Regions from separate parts of the Fodinicurvata sediminis DSM 21159 genome, predicted to be linked through region 3. Evidence: riboswitches for the same ligand, from Rfam matches in the RefSeq annotation. Region 3 holds a riboswitch; each other region holds the start of a gene.

Region 1 (7,792 bases), on a different contig from region 3:
TTGCCCAAACGGAAGGCCGGCAAGGCGAAGGCGCCGCAGTCCAGCTCGCCGTGCAGATAGAAGGGATCCGCCTCGGGTGGGCCCCAGCGTTCGAGCACGGCCTCCTGCAAAGCCTGGGGCAGGCTGCCGAAGAAGAACTCGTAGTCCGGCCGCGGCAAGGTCTCGCGGATCTCGCGTCCCTCCAGACCGGCATTGGTCGGCCCTTCGGCCATATAGGCGACCAGTGCATCGCCGTCGCCAGGCAGGTCCCGGACATCGTAGCCGGCCGCTGCCATGGCCTGCAGCAGGGTGATGGTCCCGGCGGGTGTGTCCAGGCCGACACCATTGCCCATGCGCCCATCCCGATTGGGATAATTGGCCAGCACCAGCGCGATGCGGCGCTCCGCCATGGGCTTGTCCCTGAGCTTCAACCAGCGGCCCGCCAGGCCCGCAACGAAAGCAACACGGTCGGCCACTGGCTCGTAGCGCACCACCGATGTCTGGGTTGCCGGATCGTAAAGCGCTTCCCCCTTGAAGGAAATCGCCCGCGTCAGCAAGCGGCCATCCACCTCGGGCAGAGCCACATTCATGGCAATGTCGCGCGCACTCAGTCCATGGCTGCCGGCTTCCCAACTTTCCCGATCGGAACCGGCGAAAACCACCTGAAGGACGGGCGCGTCGATGCTATCGAAGGGGGTTGCGCTCCGCTCGGCCGAAGGGCTGGAGACAGCAAACCCCGTGGCATTCAGGACAAGGCCAGTACCGGCTTCCTCCAGCAAGGCCTGCAGGGTACTGGCCGAGACCTCCTCCTTCAGGCTGGTGCAATAAATGGGCAGGGGGTTGATGCCCTCGGATTGCAGCTTCTCGACCAGTGCGTCCACAGGGGCCAGGTTGCCGGCCTGCAGCAGCGCACGATAGAAAACGATTGCCGCCACCGGCGCACCCTCTCTCCAGCGTTCGCGCAGCTGCGAGAGATCCGGCTGCTCCAGTCCAGGCCAATAGGGCCCCGCACGTAGCAGGGGGGCCGGCTCCCGCCAGTCGCGGTCCCGGCCCAGCAGGCTGCAGGCATAGGCCAGAAGGTTGCGTGCGTTCTCCGGACCCCCGTGAATGCAATACTGCCACAGCCGATTGCGGGCGCTTTCCTCCAGGCTGCTGCTGGACGCCAGGTCCGGATCCGGTTTGTCGTCACCGGGCAGGAAGGCCACGGGAACCCCACGCTCGCGCGCCAGGGCTTCGAGCTGCTCGACCCCATAGGACCAGTAACCGCGTCCGCCCAGCACACGCACCACCACCAGGCGCGCCTGTTCGAGGACCTGCTCCATATAGAGGTCCACGGACATGGGATGGCTGAGCTGCATCAGGTTTGCCAGACGCAGAGTCAGCTCACCCTCCCCCAGGTCCGCCCAGGCCGAGGACAGGCTGGCCAATTCGGTATCAGCGGCCGAAAGAAAGACTATGTCACCCGGTGTCTGGCCCAGGTCCACAGCTTCGCTGCCATCGGAGACACGGCCTGGCTGTGCGGCGAGAAGATGCATGCTTAGGGTCCTGCCCGTCCCGGATTAGGCCGCAGCCGGTGCGCGAGTCAGGGCTTCGCGTATGGCCGTTTCGTCCAGGCCCTTTTCACCGATGACGACCAGGCGGGTGCAACGGCGCTCACCCTCTCGCCAGTCCCGGTCATAGTAATGCTGGAAGCGCGGCCCCACGCCCTGAACAACGAGGCGCATGTCCTTTCCGGCCACAGCCGCAAAGCCCTTCACTCTCAACACGCCGAAGCGAGCCGAAAGCGGAGTCAGCAGGTCGAGCAGAACCTGGGGCGATCCGCATTCCTCCAGTTCCACCACGAAGGATTCGAAATCGTCGTGGTCGTGATCGTCATCGCCGTCATGGTGCGAGGGACGGCTGTCCAGATCGTCCTCGGCCCCGGCGCCCAGGCCCAGCAGAACGCGCGGGTCGAGTTGCCCCTGGGTCGCGGCAACGGTTGGAACGCCCGTGCGCAGATAGCCGTGCGTAATTTCCTGAACCTTGCGGTAGCCGTCTTCGTCCAGCAGGTCGCGCTTGTTGATCACGACCAGGTCGGCTGAACCGAGCTGCTCTTCGAACAGCTCCTCCAGCGGGCTTTCATGATCCAGGGCGGGATCGGCCTGGCGCTGGGCCTGCACAGCTTCGGGGGCAGTGGTGAAAATGCCTGCTTCGACGGCGGGCCCATCCACCACGGTGACGACGCCATCAACTGTTACGCGGTTGCGCACGTCCGGCCAGCCGAAAGCCTTGACCAGCGGTTTGGGCAAGGCCAGACCCGAGGTCTCGATGATGATGTGATCGGGGGGATCGGGACGATCGATCAGCTTCTGGATGGTTGGCAGGAAGTCATCGGCCACCGTGCAGCAGATGCAGCCATTGGCCAGTTCCAGCACGTCATCCTCACTGCAGCCCTCAACACCGCACCCCTTCAGGATTTCCCCGTCCACGCCCACGTCACCGAACTCGTTGATGACCAGGGCCAGGCGGCGTCCACCGGCATTCTCCAGCAAGGAACGGATAAGGGTCGTCTTCCCGGAACCGAGGAAGCCCGTGATCACGGTGGCAGGTATTTTCGCTAGGTCTTTCATAGAGTGTCACCTTCCGGGGTTTTTTAGGGTAAGCGGCAAGCCGGCGGCCAGGAAGACCACGTGGTCGGCGGCGGCAGCCAGTTGTTGATTCAGATGTCCGGCATGGTCGCGAAAGGCACGCGCCAGTGCATTTTCGGGCACGATGCCAAGGCCCACTTCGTTGGAAACCATGACCAGGGGGACGTCAAGCTGTGCCAGGCTATCGAGCAGCTTTCGAACCTGCGCATCTATATCCATCTCGGCCAGCATCAGGTTGCTGACCCACAGGGTCAGGCAATCCACCAGGATCGGCTGCTTCAACGCGGCCGCCGAAGACAGGGCCGTTTCCAGGTTGATCGGCGCCTCTTGCGTGTGCCATCGGGAATCGCGGCGCGCGCGATGCGCAGCGATACGCGCTTCCATTTCAGCATCGAAGGCCTGCGCCGTGGCCACATAGCAGCAAGTTCCGGGCTGCCCCTCGAACAGCGCCTCGGCGTAGCGGCTCTTGCCCGAACGCGCGCCGCCCAGAACCAGCGTCAAGGCGGGGAGGTGCGGGGTGGTGTGGGGCAAGGCAGCCATGCCTTCAGCTTCTCCCGTTAGGTGTTGGCGGGAGAGGCGACGCGGTACAGCAAGGCGATCAGGCTGAACTTAGACGCCACCGGTACACCCCGCCCGGTGTTCAAGAGTGGATCCCCGGGCAGGTTTCCTGGCTTACGGGTCAAAGCCCGGCGCTGTGGGCCTTCCCGATCGCCAGATCAGTGGCCTGTTTTTCCCTTGCGCCGCGCTCACCGTTTACAGTTGCGGGGGCAGCCGCGGTCTTGGCCAACCACTGGCCGCACCGCGTTCCCTTTCCCGATGATCGCAGGCGAAGCTTAGGAAGCCTGCCCAAGGGAAGTCAACGACTTACTGATAGAATTCCACGTCCGCGCGACTGACCAGGTTCAGCATGTCGTTGCAATCCTCGCGCTCACCCGACGCATCGGCACAGGGAGAGACCCCGTTCACCAGTATGCGGTCGATGCTATCGCACTGCTGCTCCGTGAAATCGAAGAACTTCACGGTCGAACGACCTGCTTCCAGGGGAGCCGCTTCAATGGCAATGCGCCGGCTGATCACCCCTTCGGCATCGAAAAGCACAAGGTCCAGCCGAAACTGATCGAAGTCGCTGTCACTGTCGTTCTCGAACAGCATGTAAGCCCGGCAGGTCTCGTCCACCTGCTCCAGCTTGTTGAGCTCCAGGGTGACACCCTGATCCTTGGGCGCGTCATCCGTTTCATCCTGAGCGACGGCCGAGACGGCCAAGCCTGCGGTCAGAACCCCCGAAAAAACTGCTGCTGCAAACCTGTTCACTGTCATCTTCTGCCTCCCGGTATAAGTCCAGATTCATCGATTTGATCGCTTGTTATCGCTCTTGATTGTCGCTCAGGCACGAACCGCCATACTGATGGGACCATCCGAACGCCCTTCCAGAAGCTGGCTCAGGCGTGGATCCGGTGCCTCCTGCGCAGCGGCGGTTGTCCCCTTCCATATAATACGGCCGTCATACAGCATGGCGAGATCATCGTAAAATTCCAAGGCCGACGGCATGTCGGTGGTGATACTGAGTACGGTCACCTTGTGTTGTTGAACGACCCGGCGGATAAGAAGATTGGTGTGCCGGGTCATGATGGGATCCAGGCCATCCGTCGGCGCATCCAGGATCAGAATATCCGGATCCATGGCGAACGCGCGCGCCAGGCCCGCTCTTTTCTGCATGCCTCCGGAAAGTTCTGCGGGATAGCGATCGCCCACCCAGGGTTTCAAGCCGAACAAACCCAGCTTTTCCTGGGCGATCTCACGCGCCTGCGTGCGCGAAACGCGTCCACGGCTAAGCAGGCGAAAGGCCACGTTCTCCCAGACGGGAAGACTGTCAAACAAGGCATTCTGCTGGAAGACGACACCGATCCTGTCGTGCAGGCGTTCGGTTTCCTCACGGGAGAGGCGGCTCAGGGACTCTCCCTCCATCAAGACCTCGCCAAAATCCGCTTCCATCAGGCCCAGCATGCATTTTACGAGAACCGATTTACCGGAAGAGGATGGGCCGATCAGGACAGTTGCCCGCTGCGCCGCAATATCCAGGTCGATATGATCCAGCACCGTCTTCTTGCCAAAGGTCTTGCGAAGCCCTTGCAAGGAAATCAGCCTCTGAGACACCTGTCGCTCCCCTGCCTGCTCATGAAACATCATCGCGCTTGCGGTCATGTCGGTCATGACCAACTGGTGCCAACCATAGAGCAAAGCTCAGGGATTGTAACCTCATGAACAGGGGAACCCATCACCTATATTGCATTTTGCAATGCAATATAGGACGTTCTTTGCAAAGGCTCCACGAAGGTGCTTGGGGTCGGTTGCTGTGCGCCCTTCTGAACAATCGCCTTAAGCGAGAGAAAAGGCGTGAAGCTGCATAGCGAGACGGGTTTACGGGAAAAAAGGAGTGCACAGGGGTTTTTGGCCCGATGGTTGCATTGTCAATCTAGACGCCGCGCGCCGCGGGCGCGTAGTATCGACAAGGCTATCAAGCAGAACGGAGGGACCGGAAGGGTCACCTTCGCATAACAGGAAAGGCTCACAGGAAGATGTATCACAAAACCGACATTCACATCGGCCATCGCCTACGCGAACGTCGCGTTGCTCTGGGGCTCAGCCAGAGCGAGCTCGCGGAAAAGCTGGGAGTCAGCTTTCAGCAGGTCCAGAAGTATGAAAGTGGCGCAAACCGCATCAGCGGCAGCCGCCTCTGGGACATCAGCAGCGCGCTCGAAACGCCGGTCAGTTACTTCTTCGAGGGCCTTGAGGACGAGGGTGTGAGCTCAAACGAGCCTCCCCTGGACCGTCAGACCCTGGAACTGGCACGTGCCGTCAGCTCCATCGAAGACGAGAACGTACGCTCTCAGATCGTGAAGCTGGTCAAGGCTTTCGCCAAAGCCAACTGACACGGGCGGTTGGTCGCTGATACGAGAACCGTTCACCCTATATAGGAGCGGCTGATACGTCCCTGTTCGTCCAGGACAAGGGTAAGACGATCCTTGCGATAGTCCTGGGTCACAGGCTGTCCCTCCTCTACGGCCCGAAGCTGCAAGCCCTCAAGCCCGGAAACGCAGGCCTCGGAAGGAGCGCCTGCGTCTTCTTCGATGGACCCTGCCGTTCCGATCGTACGCGTACAACCGGCCAGGAAAACGCCGCCCAGGGCAACAGGCAGATGGCGGACCACGCCACCCAGGAATCTGCGTCGTGAAGGCGCGGAATCGCCTGCCGCGGAAAATTCGGGAAAATGCAACATACCCACCTCCTTCAGGTTCACGCTCAGGCGCCGGCTTTCATGCGTTCCAGGGCTTCCGTACGTATTTCACTCAAGGTCTTTGCGGGATTGATGACCTCCGGATCCAGGCGCAACTCTATCAGAGCCGGTCGACCTGCTGTCCATGCACGCTCGAATGCAGGCGCGAAGGCTTCGGTCTGTTCCACCAACTCACCATGCGCGCCGTAAGCCCTGGCCAGTTCGGCAAACGCGGGATTCTTCAAGTCCGTTGCACTGACGCGCCCCGGATACTCGCGCTCCTGATGCATCCGGATGGTTCCGTACATGCCGTTGTTCACCACGATCACGATGATCGGCAGGTCGTACTGCATGGCCGTGGCCAGCTCCTGCCCATGCATCATGAAACAGCCATCCCCCGCAAAGGCGACCACGGGACGTTCCGGGAAGGCCCGCTTGGCAGCCACTGCCGCCGGCGTTCCATAGCCCATGGAGCCCGATGTCGGGGCAAGTTGCGTATAGCAGCCGCTGTAGCGGTGGAAACGATGAACCCAGCCGGCATAGTTCCCCGCACCATTGCAGACCACAGTTTCTCTTGGCAGACGTGTGCGCAGCCAGTCCATGATCTCGCCCATCTGGAGCGATCCCTGCACCTGTGGCGGCTCGGACCAGGCCAGGTATTCCTGCCGCGCCTGCCGGGTCTGCTCCCGCCATTTTGGCGTGCTGGCTGGCTTCAACGCGGCCAAAGCCCGTGCAGCCGACTGTATCGACGAAAGTATGGCCAGTTCCGGCTGGTAGACACGTCCCAGTTCCTCGGCCCCGGGATAGATGTGGACCAGCTTCTGCTGAGGCTGCGGAATGCCCACCAGGCTGTACCCACTGGTGGTCATTTCGCCAAGGCGCGCACCCATTACTAGCAGAAGGTCCGCTTCACGTACCCGCGCCGCCAGGGCCGGATTGATCCCGATGCCGACGTCACCGACATAATTGTCGTGCATGTTGTCAAAACAGTCCTGACGCCGGAAGACCGCGCCCACGGGCAGATCCCAGGTTTCGACAAAGCTTTCCAGATCGGCTCGTGTCTGCGGGTCCTTGCCATCGCCCACGAGAACCAGTGGGCGCTCGGCCTCATTCAACAAGCCCTGCAAGCGTTGCATCTCGCAGTCACCCGGGTGCGCCTCGACCTTCTGGTAGGGGGCGCTGTCGAGTTGCCGCACCGTGTCACAAAGCATATCCTCTGGAAGGGCCAGGACTACAGGGCCTGGACGTCCACTGGTGGCCGTGTAATAGGCCCGGCTGATGAACTCGGGGATGCGCGCTGCGTCATCGATCTGCGCGACCCACTTGGCCATCTCGCCATACATGCGGCGATAATCGATTTCCTGGAAGGCTTCGCGTTCCATGTCGCCGCGGGCAACCTGTCCGATGAACAGGATCATTGGCGTGGAATCCTGCTGGGCGATGTGCAGGCCGGCCGTCGCATTGGCCGCACCAGGTCCGCGTGTCACGAAACAGAGGCCCGGCTCACCGGTCAGCTTGCCATAGGCGTCCGCCATCATGGCAGCCCCGCCTTCCTGACGGCAAACCGTCACCTTCATGTCCGGCGCGTCATGCAGGGCGTCCAGTACCGCCAGATAGCTTTCGCCAGGGACACAGAAGACATGCTTGCCGCCATGCAGGCGCAAGCAATTGACAAGGATTTCACCACCGGTCTTCAGTTCGTTGGATTTCATGGTTATCTCTGTACTGATAGCTGTTGTTTGCCCGGATCATGCGCAACGATGGCTGACAAGTCACGCACGGATGGAAAAGCGGGAGTGCCCATGAACGACATCACACCGGATCCGAACAGGGACCTGCTTCTGGCCGTTGATTTGCAGTATGACTTCTGCCCGGGCGGGGCCCTCGAAGTCTCTGAGGGCGATCGTGTGGT
Region 2 (7,792 bases), on a different contig from region 3:
AGGTCAGCTGCCGAAGTGGAGCCTCCATCTGCGACGCCTGAGGAGGTGGTTGAAGCCGCATACAAAGCTGTCCACGCTGCACTTCGCGCAGACCTGCTGGATCGCATCCTTCAAAACAGCCCGAGCTTCTTCGAACAGGTCATCGTCGAACTTCTGGTGGCAATGGGCTACGGGGGCTCCCATCGCAATGCGTCAGAGCAGCTTGGCAAATCGGGCGACGGGGGCGTTGACGGGGTGATCAACGAGGATGTTCTCGGTCTCGATCGCGTCTACGTCCAAGCGAAACGATACGCCCCGGGAAGCGCGGTCGGGCGACCCGAGATCCAGGCATTCACCGGAAGTCTGGTCGGCCTCGGCGCGTCAAAGGGCGTTTTCGTGACGACCTCGACGTTCTCCGCCCAGGCCGTCGAGTTCGCATCACGCATTCCGCAGCGTGTGATCCTGATTGACGGACGCCGCCTGACGGAGCTGATGGTCGAACACGGTGTCGGGGTGCGTTCCAGCCGCGTGCTGGAGTTCAAGCGACTGGACGAGGATTTCTTCTCGGAAGACTGACGCCCGGCAAAGGGGATATCAATTCGGGTGGTAGGTCAGCGGCCGTTTCTGATTTGATTTCTTATACTTAGGGTTCCGTACTGGCGCCGGTTCAGTCCAGAGGTCGAGAGAAAAACGGCGGAGAGAGACCGCTCGGAGCCGAGTGTGCCGGCGTCGCAGTCCAGAGCTTCGCACCCGAACCGCGCGGTTCCTTGGCGTTTCAGCGCCGCGTCCGCGTGCGGAGAACCTTCGTCAGGGTAGAAATGGCGGAGAGGGAGGGATTCGAACCCTCGGTAGGGGGGTACCCTACAACGGTTTTCGAGACCGCCCCGTTCGACCGCTCCGGCACCTCTCCGCGTGGTCTGGCCGCCGGGCTGTGGGACAGCCTCTGTGCGACCGGGTCGAGCAGGCGCGGAACCTAGCGCAAGCGCCGGGCTCCTGCAACCCGCTCTGGCGGCCTGGCGCGCCGCTTGATTCGATGCCGCGGACGGGGGTGGGGTGAAGCTGGACAGGCCGTGCCGGTTCTGCGATCCTTTGGACCTGTCATGGTTTTCCGGAACGGCGGCATTGAAGCCACCGGTATGGAAATGAAAAGGGAACCCGGTGAAAGACCGGGGCTGCCCCCGCAACTGTGAGCGGTGCGTTGACTGTCGCTGGAGTCACTGGCTGTCGTGGATGGCCGGGAAGGCAAGACGGTCGGACCGACGAGCCGCAAGCCAGGAGACCTGCCATGACGCAGACGTATTCATCCGACTGGAACGGGGTGTGTCCGGACATGAAGGAAATCTGATGGCCGCTGCATGGCGCTTCACTTCCTGGTCCTACTCCCTTTTTCAGGTTGCCGTTCCTTGAGCAAGATTGGAGTCCAAGAGCAATGCGCATTCTGATAGTGACCGTTTTCCTGGCCCTGGCCGGGAGCCTTTCCGCCGCGCTGGCCCACCACGACGGCGAACGTTCCGCCGCCGCCAACATGGTGGTCAGCCACGCCTGGACCGTGGAGAACGCGGCCAACGCCCACGCCAATGCCGTCTACCTGACACTGGAGAACACGGGTGCCGAAGCCGACCGCCTGGTCGGCGCCGAGGTGGACTTCGCCAGGGCCAGCAGCTTTCGCGCGCCGGTCATGGACGAAGAGGGCAATTACGGCATGAAGCAGGTCCAGGCCATTGCCGTGCAAGGCGGCGATTCCATCACGCTGCAGCCCGGTGGCGCCCAGATCGTCCTGGAAGACCTGCAGGGCGAATATCGCGCCGGCGATCACTTCCACATGACCCTGACCTTCGAGAAGGCCGGCCGCGTCGAGGTGGAGGTTCTGGTCGAGGACCTGGACGAAGTGGACGGCGCCACGCCGAGCAGCTGATCGCGGCGAGTCAGATTTCACCATAGATCTGGTCACGACAGGCCCCGCCGAATGTTCCGGCGGGGCCTGTTGCTATTTCGGTGACCGCAATCTGAATCTCGACGTGTCAGACCGAATAGATTATCTACAAATCCATGGCGGATTCGGATGAAACACTTGCGGCGCGGATCGGAGCTGTTCTTGCGGAGCGGATCATTTCCGGCGAGCTGGCGCCCGGTACGAAGCTGCGACAGGACCATATCGCCGTGGAATTCAGTGCCAGCCATGTTCCGGTTCGCGAGGCCTTCCGTCGGCTGGAGTCCCAGGGTCTGGTGGTCAGCGTGCCGCGCCGCGGCGTGCGTGTGGCCGGTTTTTCGCAGGATGAAATGAAAGAGGTTGCGGAAATGCGTGCGGCCCTGGAGGTGCTGGCCTTGCAACACGCCGCACCCCACCTGACGCGTGCGCTGCTGGACGAGGCCGAGCAGGTCAGCCGGTCCGCAGACCATGCGAGCGATGTTCAGAGCTGGGAAGAGGCCAACCGGAAGTTCCATCGCCTGATCCTGACACCTTGCGGCATGCCAAGGCTGCTGCGCGCCATTGACGACCTGCATGCGGCCAGTGCACGTTTTCTTTTTGCCGGTTGGCGCGCGGAATGGGAGTTCCCGAGCGACCGGGATCATCGCGCCATACTCGATGCCCTGCGCGCCGGAGAGGTCGAGCGGGCGTGTGCCGTTCTGAAGCGGCACGTGCAATGGATCGGGCGCAAGCCGGCCGTCTCCGAATAGCGTCCTGAGCGCATACCCCCTTCCCCATCCCGTCCGATTGATTTTTGCTACAGCGACAGGTGCGTCCTTGCAATGACCATCTATTTATGGATTCATTAAACGATAGAACAGATAAATTATCTATAAAAAGGATGATCCATGAGCGCACTCGCCACTCCAGGTTCGCCATCACGGGTACACCGCCTGTCGCTTGCTGTCTTCGTCTTGATCGTTGGCCCCCTGCTCATGACGTTGTCGGCCAAGCTTCAGATACCCTTCTGGCCGGTCCCAATGACCTTGCACACCCTGGCCGTCATGGCCTTTGCCGTGGCGCTGGGACCACGCCTGGCCAGCGCTGTCTTCCTCGCCTACCTTTCTGCGGGCGCGGCCGGACTTCCTGTCTTTTCAGGTACACCGGAGCGCGGCCTTGGCCTTGCCTATATGATGGGGCCGACAGGCGGCTACCTGCTGGGGTATCTGCTGGCTTCCGGCGTAACGGGGGTCCTGGCACGCGGCCGGGGTATGCTGGGGCATTTGGGCGCCATGCTGGCCGGTTTGTCTGTCGTGTATGCAATGGGATTGGGTTGGCTGGCCTTCTATGTTCCGGCCGACTCGATCCTGGCGCTCGGCCTGACGCCCTTCCTGGCCGGTGATCTGGTCAAGGTCGCTGTCGTCGCCGTCGGGGCTCAGCTCATGTCACCCCTGGCCTGCCGCCTCTCCCGAAAATGGCTGTGAATGGGGGCGACACCATGAAACGCGAAACAAGGGAGGCCGATGGCGCGCTTCGCCATGACTGGACAAATGAGGAGATCCTGGCTCTGCATGATCTGCCGCTTCTCGAACTGATCGGCCGGGCGAACGCTGTCCATCGGCGCTATCACGACCCGAACCAGCTGCAGAAGGCGGCCCTGCTGTCCATCAAGACGGGGGGCTGTCCGGAAAACTGTGCCTACTGTCCGCAGTCGGCACACCACCGCGAGGTCGAGCTGACCCGAGAGGGGTTGCTGGAACCTGAAACCGTCCTGGCCTTGGCCAGGAATGCCAGGTCTGCCGGCGCCGAGCGCTTCTGCATGGGCGCTGCCTGGAAGAGGGTACGTGACGGGGCAGAGTTCGAGGCCGTGCTGGACATGGTCCGGGGTGTGCGCAGCCTGGGCATGGAAGCCTGTGTCACCCTGGGCATGCTGGAGCCGCATCAGGCCGCGCGGCTCGCCGCGGCCGGACTGACCGCCTATAACCACAACCTGGACACCAGTCCGGAGTATTATGAAGAGATCATCACGACGCGCACCTATCAGGAACGGCTGGATACGCTGGCCGCCGTGCGGGAAGCCGGAATAGAGCTGTGTTGCGGCGGCATCATCGGCATGGGGGAAAGCAAGGCCGATCGTGCCTCAATGCTGCGCATCCTGGCCGGTTTCAGTCCGCATCCCGAAAGCGTGCCCATCAATGCCCTGGTGCCAGTCCCCGGAACGCCTCTGGGCGCGCGGCCGCAGGTCGATCCCCTCGATCTCGTGCGCATGATGGCAACGGCCCGGCTCGTCCTGCCGAGCGCAACGTTGCGTCTGTCGGCCGGGCGCTCGAGCCTGACGCGCGAGGCGCAGGTGCTTTGCCTGCTTGCCGGCGCAAACTCCATATTCTACGGCGACACTCTGCTGACGACCCCCAATGCCGGGATCGGTGACGATGCCGAGCTGCTCGCTGCACTTTCCGGCAGGGGCGTGGCGGAAAGCACGTATCAAGAGGAGAGCGTCGCTGTGTAACCCCCGGCAATCTCCCAGTATCCTGGAGCGCCCGCGGGATGGAGAGACCGGCCCGCAATGTCCGGCCCTGAGCCCGAGGGTCGCGGCCTTGCACCCAGATCCTGTCGGGATGGCCATGGACCGGGAAGAAGGGCTGTGGTAGCTCCTTCCTCGACGGCTACAAGGCGAGGAGACACTCCGAAAGATGAAGAAACTGCCGAAGATCATCGGTCACCGGGGGGCGGCCGGGCTGGCGCCCGAGAACACGCTGGCCGGTTTCCGCAAGACGGTGGAAACCGGCGTGCGCATGATCGAGCTGGATGCCAAGCTGACCTCGGATGGGCAGGTCATCGTCTTCCATGACGAAAACCTGGAGCGCACCACGGACGGCCGGGGGGCCGTGGCCGAGACCAGCTATGACGCCATAGCGAAGCTGGACGCCGGGCGCTGGTTCGCGCCGGAGTACGAGGGCACGCGGGTGCCCCTGCTGTCGGACGTGCTGGACTATTTCCGCGAAAACGACATTGCCGTCAACGTCGAGATCAAGCCCTGTCCCGGGCGTGAGCGGGAGACGGCACTGAAGACCCTGGAGGTCCTGGCGGCGCACTGGTCCGAGGACGCCCCCCTTGTTGTGATCTCGAGCTTCAAGCGGCTCTGCCTGGACCTGGCTCAGGAACAGGCGCCGCACTGGCCGCGGGCGCTCCTGACCGATCATTTCGAGGAGGGCTGGAAAGAGGCCGTACAGGAACTGAAGGCCTACAGCGTTCACGGCAACTTCGCCGCCTTCGGCAAGACACGGGCCCTGGACGTCCAGCTGCTGGGCGCGCAGGCGGCGGCCTATACGGTCAATGACGTGGAAACCACCAAGATCCTCTTCTCGGCCGGGGTCGATTCCATCATCACCGACCGCCCGGACATGCTGGCGGCCTGGTTGTAGGCGTTCAGGCGGCCTGCTGCTCGTTCAGCAGGCTCTTGCCGCTGTCGCGGTCGAAGAGGTGCAGCTTGCGCGGCCGGAAGGCCAGGTGCACGACCTGCCCATTGTCGACTTCGGGCACGCCGGAAAGCCGAGCGATGATCGGATTCTCGATATGGGGCGCCTGGCCGTGCAACAGGGTATCGGCCCCCAGCACCTCGATCAGTTCCACGGTGAGCGGCAGGCTGGCTTCGTCCGGACTCTCCTGGGTCAGGTGCAGGTCCTCGGGACGCAGGCCGACGGTCACCGGCCGGTCGGCCTGGGCGGCCTCGGTCACCTGGGGCAGTGGAATGGAAAAGTCCTGGCCGATGACCACCGACTGCCGGTCGGAGGAAATGCGCCCCTCGACGAAGTTCATGGAGGGTGAGCCGATGAAACCGGCCACGAAGATCGAGGCCGGCCTTTCATAGATTTCCAGTGGTGTGCCCACCTGCTCGGCCACGCCGCCGTTCATCACCACCAGGCGGTCGGCCATGGTCATGGCCTCGACCTGGTCATGGGTGACATAGAGCGATGTGGTGCCCAGCCGGCGCTGGAGCTGGCGAATCTCCACACGCATCTGCACGCGCAGCTTGGCGTCGAGGTTGGACAGCGGTTCGTCGAACAGGAAGATCGAGGGCTCGCGCACAATGGCCCGGCCCATGGCCACGCGCTGGCGCTGTCCGCCCGAGAGCTGGTTGGGGCGCCGGTCCAGGTATTCACCCAACTGGAGGAGGTCGGCCGCGTCCTTGACCCGCTGTTCGATCTCCGGCTTCGGAAACTTACGGATCTTCAGCCCATAGGCCATGTTCTGGCGCACCGACATGTGCGGATAGAGGGCATAGTTCTGGAAGACGATGGCGATGTCCCGGTCCTTGGGTTCGACCCGGTTGACCATGCGCTCGTCGATGTGGATCTCGCCGCCGGAAACCTCTTCCAGTCCGGCCACCATGCGCAGCAGGGTGGATTTGCCACAGCCCGAGGGCCCGACGACCACGACGAACTCGCCGTCCTGCACCTTGAGGTCCACGCCGTGGATGACCCGAACCTCGCCGAATTCCTTGATGACATTGTCCAGCCGCAGCTCGGCCATAACGCTTGTTCCTATTTCTCGGTTTCCACCAGGCCCTTGACGAAGAGCCGCTGCATGACGAGGACCACCACCACCGGCGGGATCATGCCCAGCATGGCCGTGGTCATGATGGCGTTCCAGACCGGTACGGCATCGGAGACATTCAGCATGCGCTGGATGCCCATGACGATGGTGTAGTAGCGCTCGTCCGTGGTGACCAGCAGGGGCCAGAGGTACTGGTTCCAGCCATAGATGAAGAGGATGACGAAAAGCGCCGCGATGTTGGTGCGCGACAGCGGCAGGACCACGTCCCAGAAGAAGCGCATGGGGCTGGCCCCGTCCATGCGCGCGGCCTCCAGCAGCTCGTCCGGGATGGTCAGGAAGAACTGCCGGAACAGAAAGGTGGCGGTGGCCGAGGCAATCAGCGGCAGGGTCAGGCCCGTGTAGCTGTTCAGCAGGCCCAGGTCTGCCGCAACGCCATAGGTGGGCAGGATGCGCACCTCGACCGGCAGCATCAGGGTGATGAAGATCATCCAGAAGAAGAACATCCGGAAGGGGAAGCGGAAGTAGACGATGGCATAGGCCGACAGCAGCGAGATCACGATCTTGCCGATGGTGATGCCGAGCGCCATGACCATGGAGTTGAACATCATCAGCGCCACCGGCGGCGCGCCGGCCGTGCTGATTCCCTCGCCCAGGACCAGCTTGAGGTTCTCGAAGAACTGGTCGCCCGGCAGCAGCGGCAGGGGCGGACGCTGCAGCGCCGGCCCGGTATGGGTCGTCGCGATCACCATGATGTAGATGGGGAAGATGACGGCGGCCAGACCCAGCAGCAGGATCAGGTGCGAGGAGACCTTTACCCAGCGATTGTTCTCGACCATCAGTACTGCACCTTCTTCTCGATATAGCGGAACTGGAAGACGGTCAGCGAGATCACGATCACCATGAGGATGACCGACTGGGCTGCGGAGCTTCCCAGGTCAAGGTTGATGAAGCCGTCCTTGTAGACCTTGTAGACCAGGATCGAGGTCGAATTGGACGGCCCGCCATCGGTCACCGCATGAACGATGCCAAAGGTCTCGAAGAAGGCATAGACCACGTTCACCACCATCAGGAAGAAGGTGGTCGGCGAGAGCAGCGGAAAGAGGATGGTCCAGAAACGCTTGAAGGGCCCGGCGCCGTCGATGGCGGCCGCCTCGGTCAGCGATTTCGGGATTGCCTGCAAGCCCGCCAGGAAGAACAGGAAGTTGTAGCTGATCTGTTTCCAGGTGGCCGCGATGACGATCAGGATCATGGCGTCCGTGCCATCCAGGCGGTGATCCCAGTCATAGCCGATGGATTTCAGGAAGCTGGAGATGATCCCCAGGGTCGGGTCGAACATGAAGGCCCAGA
Region 3 (7,792 bases):
TGCCCCCGCGACGCCCCAACAAGGTTACAAAGGGTATGCCCAGTGATGCATCAACAAGCGCCTGCTTGGACTCGACCGCCCCGACAAAACCAACGGGGGCAGCAATAATCGCGGCCGGTTGGGGCGCTCCCTCCTCCAGCAATTCAATCAGACGAAACAGAGCTGTCGGTGCATTCCCAATGGCAACGACTGCCCCATCCAGCTGCGATCCCCAAAGCTCGACAGCTGCCGCCGAACGCGTTGTTTGCTGCTGACCTGCCAAGGTCGGAACGGATGGGTCATTCAGGCTGCACACAACCTTGTTGCCAGCAGGCAGCCTGGAGCCAATGATGCCGTGTGCCAGCATCTCGCAATCCACCAGGACCGGCTTTCCCGAACGCAGTGCGCTGGCACCGGCAGCAGCCGCATTTCCCTCGACACGGATATCCTCTGCTATGTCCACCATCCCACAGGCATGGATCATCCGCACGACGAGGCCGTGGACGCTCGTCGGAAGATGCGCGAGCACAGCTTCCTGCCGAACCGTCTCGAAAGACTTCTGGTAGATGGCCGCCGGATCACGCAGGTAATCTCTCTGCGGCATGTTCATCCACCCTGCTGACCGCCTCCCGCATTTTCCTTCAGGGTGCGCGGCCCAAGAGGATGATCTGCATGCGGATAGGGGTGATGGTGGCTGTGGCTATGGCTGTGATCATGCCCATGTTCGTGCCCGTGAGAGTGTGACCCATGGGAATGGCCATGGGCATGTTCCTCCTGCCCGGAGCCGATGCCCTCGACATGGTGATGGTGGCTCTCCTGGGGCAGCCCGACTTCCGCTTCGAATCCCAGCACCTGTTCACGGTATTTGCACATCTGGCAGTTCATGTTGTTCGTGCCTTCCAGGATCTCCTCGACACGTGCAGCCATGGTATCCAGCACGCGGGGATGATCATTCAGGTAAGGCGCCTTTATGAACTCGATGTCCGGATGTCGCGCCGCAACACGGTCGGTATGCTCATAGATTCGCCTGACCAGCACGCCCGTGAAAAGGAAATAGGGAAAGACCACGATACGCTTGAAGCCAAGGCGGGCTGCGTGCTCGAGGCCCGGCTCCACCAGCGGGAAGGTAACCCCGGAGTAACAGGTCTCTGCCCAGCCGAAGCCCAGGCCTTCCCACAACATGCGGGTGACCTTTGCGACGTTGGAATTGGCATCCGGATCCGATGCGCCGCGTCCGACAACGACCAGAAGCGTATCATGACGAGGAACCGTCTCGTTCACACCATCCAGGGCTTCCTGGATTCGGTCGCCGGCGGCTTGCAGCATCTTCAGATCTATACCCAGTTCGCGACCATAGTTGATCTCGAGGCCAGGATGCTGCGCCTGGTAGGTGTTGAGCACCGAGGGTATGTCGTTCTTGGCATGGCCAGCCGCAAACAACATGCCAGGCACGGCCAGGATGCGATTCACCTGCTGTTCGCGCAGCTTGTCCAGCCCATCACGGATCACGGGACGCGCAAACTCCAGATAGCCATAGTCAACAGGCCAATCGGTAAAGCGCTGGCGCATGTGCTCCGCCAAGCTGGCAAACTCCGCCACGGCATGCTCATCACGACTCCCGTGACCACAAACCATTAATCCCAGGCGCTCGGCCATACTTACTCTCCTGCCTTCTTTATCGTGTCGGGCTCATGTATTGCGTACGCTCAAATATACCCGCCGCCAAGCATCCAGGCCCCAGCCACGGCCATGGCACCTCCTGCCACACGCACAGCTGGCGTATAGGCCAGCCGACCCGCCAGAACACCAAGTCCAACGCCTGCCGCATGAAGGAGTGCTGTCGCCATCAGAAAGCCGGTAACATAGGCGATTGGCGAGCCACTGGCGGGCATTTCCACACCATGTGCATAGCCATGGAAAACAGCAAAGAGGCCCACCATGGCGGCTCCGATTTCCCAACGCACGCGCACTGTCGCCGCAATCAGGACACCGAGGACCAGTACCGATAGCGCAATACCGCTTTCAGCCAGGGCGAACTGCCAACCGGCAAGACCGGCAGCGCCGGCCACGGCCATCGCCATCACGAAGATGCTCGGTACAACCCAAAGCGCGCGGCCACCCAGTGCGTAGGCCCAGACACCGACCGCTACCATGGCCAGAAGGTGGTCAAGACCCGTCACGGGATGAGCAAGACCGCCCAGGAAGGTCGCACCTGCATGCGTCTCATGGCCCGGGTGTGCCGCAGCCGCCGAGGCGAGAAGAGCTGCTGGCAGAAAAGCGGCTGCAAAGCGTGTGAATCTGAGAATGGTTGTGTGGTTCATCATGTCCCCCGTGTTGCAGGCCGGCCGGCCTGAATGACTGTTCAATAGCTCAGAACCTTCCGGGCACAGTCCGGAAGGTCAGGAAAATCATCTTTTGGCGGCAGGCTGACTGACTTGCGCGATGTCTACGCGATTGCGGACAGGCGCTTACAGGTGCTGGAACAGTTCCGGACTTGGCCCCCGACTTGGGTCGGCCGCACCGGATTGCCTTTCATCCCCTATCGAGGAACCGTCCAATGTTGGCCTTACGGTAGAAAGCCTATAAGCAAGGGTCAAGCACAGTCGCGGCACTATATGTCGTATATGTAATCGTGCAGGGGCATAAAAGCAGCGGCATCCCACTTGAAGGTGCCCAATGATTCACCATTTCTTTCTACAAAGGCGCCATAATGGGTCTTTTCGTGGCGTGCCGATAATCGGACGCTATCGAACCATACAACCAGCAACCTTGCTCAAGAAGAGGAGGCAGCTGCACCTATGAGCCAATCTTCCTACCTGAATTCACCGCTCCTGCTTGGGTTTGACCAACTGGAACGCGCCATAGACCGTATGCACAAAACCAGTGGCGACGGTTATCCTCCATACAATGTGGAGCAAGTGGACGAGCGCCATCTGAGAATTACACTGGCCGTCGCTGGATTCTCTGAAGATGACTTGGAGGTCAGGTTGGAGAAGAACCAGTTGACCATCCGCGGTCGCCAGGCTGAAGATGACAGCGAGCGCACCTTCCTGCACAGAGGCATTGCCGCGCGCCAGTTTCAGCGCAGCTTCATGTTGGCCGATGGAATGGAAGTCGAGGGAGCACGCCTGGATAACGGTTTGCTTCACATCGAGCTGAAACGCCAGACAGATGACGAAGTTGTTCGAACCATCAAGATTGAGCGCAAACAGACAGCCGACGGTTCGGACTCCAGGACCATTGATCAGAAATCCGCCTGACAGTAGGTGGGAAGACATCAAGGAGCCTGCGCCTCATTAGCGTGGGCTGCCGCTTAGGGAAAGGTATGTTTATGATGCAGAATACGCCCCACAGTGACCTGAAGCAGCTGACACAGGACGATTTCCTGTCGTTCGGCGTGGATGACGTGGCCTATGTACGTCCCTTCCAGGATGCTGTTGGTATCTTCGCCGCTGACGGCACCAAGATCGCAGTCATGGCAGATTTCGATGTTGCCTGTGCTGCCGTCCGCCAAAACGGCATGGAGCCCATGACCGTCCATTAAGGCCCCACCTAACGATACAGGGGAATGCCCAGCCTGTGGACATTCCCCTGGTAAGCGAAATAGCAGTTCCGTCTTCAGGCTGCGTGACTGGCAGCTGATTCCGTTAAAATCGCATAGAGACCGTCACGACTGTCTGTGCCGCGCAGCTTGTCGCAGATCGTCTTGTCACGCAGTAGACGGGAAACACGCGCCAGGGCTTTCAGATGATCTGCCCCCGCCTTCTCGGGGGCCAACAGGACGCAAATCAGGTCCACGGGCTGTTCATCAATGGAATCGAATTCCACAGGTGTTTCCAGCCGCGCAAACAGGCAATGTAGACGGTCCAATTCTGACAGCTTCCCGTGGGGAATCGCAATGCCATAGCCGACACCTGTCGTGCCAAGGCGCTCGCGCTCAACCAGTACCTCGAAGATCGCTCTTTCCGGCTGTCCGGTGACGTCAGCCGCACGCCTTGCCAACTCCTGGAGGGCCTGCTTCTTGCTCGTCACACGCAATGCTGGAAGAACCCCTTCGGGGTTCAGCATATCGGCGATATCCATAACAAATTGTCCTGATACTAGCTTTCGCGGTTACCGCGTGGATCAATCCATCCGACGTTACCGTCACTACGACGATAGACCACGTTCAAACCCTCATGCCCCCGATTACGGAACATGAGTACCGGGATATCCGCCAAGTCCATGCGCATGACAGCTTCTCCTACGGTTAAGACCGGAATCTCCGTCTCCATTTCGGCGATCACGATGGGCTGGTCGCCTTCGCCCGCTATCGCATCTTCGCCTGCAGGTTCTGCATTGTCTTCCGGTTCCGGCTCCGGAGCCAGGATATACTGCTGAGCCGGTAGAACGTCCTGAGCAGAGGCCCGGCCGTTGTTATGATCACGCAGGCGCCTCTTGTAGCGGCGAAGCCGCTTGGCCAGACGATCTGCCGCCATGTCGAAGGCGGGATAGACCTCATTGGCCTCGCCAGAAGCCTGCAACAGCATGCCTCGCCCTATGTGAGCCGATACATGGGCACGGAATAGATGCGATTCCTTTGACAAGGTGACATTCGCCTCAATGGCATCACCAAAGTACTTGTCCAGGATCGTGCTCAATTGATCTTGGGCATGCTGGCGGAAGGCTTCACCGGTATCGATGTGCCGACCTTTAACCGACAACTGCATGAGATGTTCCCCAGTAGTGAGCTCGAGTGTCATTTACGGCCCAGCTCGAGAGCGCGCGGACCATATGTGTGGCCTGCCGGTAAGTCAATAGCAACCAAACCACCCTTCACAGGCCCTTCCCTGACTATATCGGAAGCCCCCCCCTTACTGCAAGATAGAAGGTTATGCACGCCTATCGATGGCTTCTAGCCTTTTCTTTCCTGCGCTGAACAGAGGACGGAATATTCATGGATTCCCGATACTTGGCAACTGTTCTTCGGGCTATATCAATGTTCTCACCGCGCAGGGCGGCAACGATTGCATCATCACTGAGGATTGCCTTGGGTGATTCCGCATAGATCAACGAGCGTATCCTGTGACGCACAGCCTCGGAAGAATGCTCACTTCCAGCGGTTCCAGATATCGAGGTCGTGAAGAAGTACCGCAGCTCGAATATGCCACGCGGCGTGGCAATGTACTTATTACTGGTGACACGGCTGATCGTCGATTCATGCATTTCGACGGCTTCCGCGACGGTTCTCAACACCAGAGGCTTCAGATGCGATATTCCCTTGCGGAAAAATCCGTCCTGCTGTCTTACAATCTCCTCACTTACCCGCAGAATCGTGTTCGCACGTTGATGAAGGGAACGGACAAGCCAGTTCGCTGCCTGAAACTGTTCATTCACGAAATCCTTCTCCTGACGATCCCGACACCGTGTGACGATCCTGTTGTAATCGGCTCGATTGACGAGTACGCGCGGCAACGTCTCGGGATTAAGCTCCAAATGCCAGCTTCCATCGGGTCGCAGGCGCATCAGGATATCGGGGACCACCGGTTCAGCCGGCCTGGTATTGTGTAGCAAGGCCGGCTTCGGATTCAGGCGGCGCAACTCTGCCAGCATCTCGGAAAAATCTTCTTCGTCCACGCCACAAAGTTGTTGCAGTTTCCGGTAATCGTGACCGGCCAGAAGCTCCAGGTTATCGAGAAGTGCCTCCATGGCCGGATCAAAGCGATCCTGGTCAAGCAGCTGCAGTTTCAGGCATTCCTTGAGGTCACGAGCAAAGAGTCCAGCCGGCTCGAATCCCTGAAGAATCAGCAAGACGGCTTCCAGCTTCTCCCGACTGCAGCCCAACTGTTCAGTCGCCTCGTTCAAATCGACCTGCAGATATCCGGCATCATCCAGACCATCAACAAGAAAGGAGGCAATCAGCTGATCCTCGGGCGCGGCAAGAGTCAGATGAACCTGGTCGAGCAGAGTTTCTCGAAAAGAGCGTTCCGCAGCCAGGCTTTCGTCCAATCCGCGGCCCTCGTCCTCGAACCCTCCACCGCTGTTCGAACCTGCCGTGGAGTGCGACCAGTTGTCGGCTGCTTCCCAATCGTCCGAAGGGCTGTTGTCGTCATACTCGTAGACTGCATCCAATGGTCCATCGCCAGCAGAAGACAATTCGTCCGACAGCGAGTGGTCAAAGCTGTCAGCTTCATTTTCGGAAGCGGAGTCCCCTGCATCGGCCGCCTCTTCACGACCGGCAACAGCCCCCCTGGCGGGCGCATCGATGCCCCCGACAGATGCCTGGTCCTCATCACCTTCCCGACGCTCCAGCAAGGGATTCTGCTCAAGTTCGCGCTCGACGAACTCAGCCAACTCCTGGCTGGAGAATTGCAGCAGTTTGATCGCCTGCTGCAATTGCGGCGTCATGACAAGCGATTGGGACTGACGCAGCTCTAGTCGCTGAGAGACAGCCATAGCAGAAAGCCTAAAGGCTGAACCTTTCACCCAGGTAAACGCGCCGCACCTCTTCGTGGGCGACGATCTCGGACGGAGCACCCTCCATCAGCACACGTCCATCATGGATGATATAGGCACGGTCAACGATCTCCAGTGTCTCGCGAACGTTGTGATCGGTAATCAGGACGCCGATGCCCCTGTCCTTCAGATGAATCACCAATTCACGAATATCATTCACAGCGATCGGATCAATGCCGGCAAGCGGTTCGTCAAGCAGGATGAATTGCGGCTGTGCAGCCAGTGCTCTGGCTATTTCGCAACGCCGCCGCTCGCCGCCTGAAAGAGAGACTGCAGGGGAACGTCGCAGGTGCGTGATGGAAAACTCGTCCAAGAGGGATTCCAGTAACTGCCGCTGACGCGCCCTGTCCTTCTCCACGACTTCCAGGACGGCGCGGATGTTCTCCTCCACGCTCAAACCACGAAAGATCGATGCTTCCTGCGGCAGATAGCCAATGCCCAGCCTGGCCCTGCGGTACATGGGCAGGTCGGTTATATCCTCGCCGTCCAGCGCAATATAACCCGTATCCGGGGCAAGCAGCCCCGTGATGATGTAGAAGGACGTCGTCTTGCCCGCACCGTTGGGCCCAAGCAAACCTACCGCCTCACCGCGGCGCAGGCGGATAGAGATGTCTTTGAGGACAACACGCTTGTTGAAGCTCTTGCCGATGCTGACGGCCTCCAGCCCCCTGTGCTGGGGAACCAGCCGCGCTATCTCCTGCGTTGCGTCGACGACCTTGCCTGAATCGTTCATTGGCTTTCCGGGGCGTTGCTGCTGTCCCCGGTGGATCCGGAGTCTTCATCGTCGTTGGGCGAGATCAAACCACTTACACCCTGGCCCTCAGTGGACAGAAGGCGGCTGACGCCAGAGCGTAAATCGATCTCGGCGCGATCTCCGTTGAGTTGGTTGTTGCCGCGCGTGATCTTCACATTGCCTTCCAGAGTCGCGGTCTCATCATGTGCATAATATATGCCCTGATTGCCGCTGGCGAATACTCTATCGTTCTCAACCTCGACATTGCCCACCGATTCAGTCTCGTACATCTCTGAATCGCCGGCGTCGTTTTCCCGGAATCGGGCCGTTATGACATCACCGCGAATCTGGTCCCCGTTTGCACGGTCAACGAACGCATTGCCGCGGGCAATGGCCATGGGGCCTTCTGCTTCAGCATTCTCGTAATATTCCAGGCTGTCCTCTGCCGTAACCTTCTCTTCGGCACTCTCATACAGCAGGTCGTCACCGGTAACCTCCAAGGCTCCCTCTTCCAGAAGATAAATGGCATGGTCACCGAATATCTCTTCGTCATTCTCCGTGACAATCCGCACCTGGCCGACAGCC

The links. Region 3 has a riboswitch for cobalamin ahead of G502_RS0115930 (HupE/UreJ family protein). Riboswitches for the same ligand answer to the same signal wherever they lie in the genome.
Region 1: linked by a shared signal. The riboswitch ahead of cobU (bifunctional adenosylcobinamide kinase/adenosylcobinamide-phosphate guanylyltransferase) and the one ahead of G502_RS0115930 (HupE/UreJ family protein) in region 3 are both predicted to bind cobalamin.
Region 2: linked by a shared signal. The riboswitch ahead of G502_RS21710 (copper chaperone PCu(A)C) and the one ahead of G502_RS0115930 (HupE/UreJ family protein) in region 3 are both predicted to bind cobalamin.

Annotation. Positions count from the first base shown of each region.
Region 1 covers NZ_ATVH01000014.1:127,563-135,354, forward strand. The annotation lists gene cobN (cobaltochelatase subunit CobN) at 1-1,514, opposite strand, end outside; gene cobW (cobalamin biosynthesis protein CobW) at 1,539-2,588, opposite strand; gene cobU (bifunctional adenosylcobinamide kinase/adenosylcobinamide-phosphate guanylyltransferase) at 2,595-3,146, opposite strand; cobalamin riboswitch at 3,247-3,471, opposite strand; gene G502_RS0108445 (hypothetical protein) at 3,471-3,923, opposite strand; gene G502_RS0108450 (ABC transporter ATP-binding protein) at 3,990-4,760, opposite strand; gene G502_RS0108455 (helix-turn-helix domain-containing protein) at 5,183-5,536, shown strand; gene G502_RS0108460 (I78 family peptidase inhibitor) at 5,569-5,883, opposite strand; gene G502_RS0108465 (thiamine pyrophosphate-binding protein) at 5,907-7,592, opposite strand; gene pncA (bifunctional nicotinamidase/pyrazinamidase) at 7,683-7,792, shown strand, end outside.
Region 2 covers NZ_ATVH01000020.1:325-8,116, forward strand. The annotation lists gene G502_RS20970 (restriction endonuclease) at 46-555, shown strand; tRNA gene G502_RS0117020 (tRNA-Ser) at 799-889, opposite strand; cobalamin riboswitch at 1,064-1,281, shown strand; gene G502_RS21710 (copper chaperone PCu(A)C) at 1,409-1,894, shown strand; gene G502_RS20980 (GntR family transcriptional regulator) at 2,029-2,658, shown strand; gene G502_RS20985 (biotin transporter BioY) at 2,797-3,372, shown strand; gene bioB (biotin synthase BioB) at 3,387-4,397, shown strand; gene G502_RS0117045 (glycerophosphodiester phosphodiesterase family protein) at 4,582-5,313, shown strand; gene G502_RS0117050 (sn-glycerol-3-phosphate import ATP-binding protein UgpC) at 5,318-6,421, opposite strand; gene ugpE (sn-glycerol-3-phosphate ABC transporter permease UgpE) at 6,433-7,281, opposite strand; gene ugpA (sn-glycerol-3-phosphate ABC transporter permease UgpA) at 7,281-7,792, opposite strand, start outside.
Region 3 covers NZ_ATVH01000018.1:155,485-163,276, reverse strand. The annotation lists gene G502_RS0115940 (precorrin-8X methylmutase) at 1-583, opposite strand, end outside; gene G502_RS0115935 (sirohydrochlorin chelatase) at 586-1,635, opposite strand; gene G502_RS0115930 (HupE/UreJ family protein) at 1,686-2,303, opposite strand; cobalamin riboswitch at 2,383-2,549, opposite strand; gene G502_RS20770 (Hsp20 family protein) at 2,778-3,239, shown strand; gene G502_RS0115920 (DUF1150 family protein) at 3,311-3,523, shown strand; gene ptsN (PTS IIA-like nitrogen regulatory protein PtsN) at 3,598-4,062, opposite strand; gene hpf (ribosome hibernation-promoting factor, HPF/YfiA family) at 4,080-4,688, opposite strand; gene rpoN (RNA polymerase factor sigma-54) at 4,861-6,414, opposite strand; gene lptB (LPS export ABC transporter ATP-binding protein) at 6,425-7,207, opposite strand; gene G502_RS20765 (LptA/OstA family protein) at 7,204-7,792, opposite strand, start outside.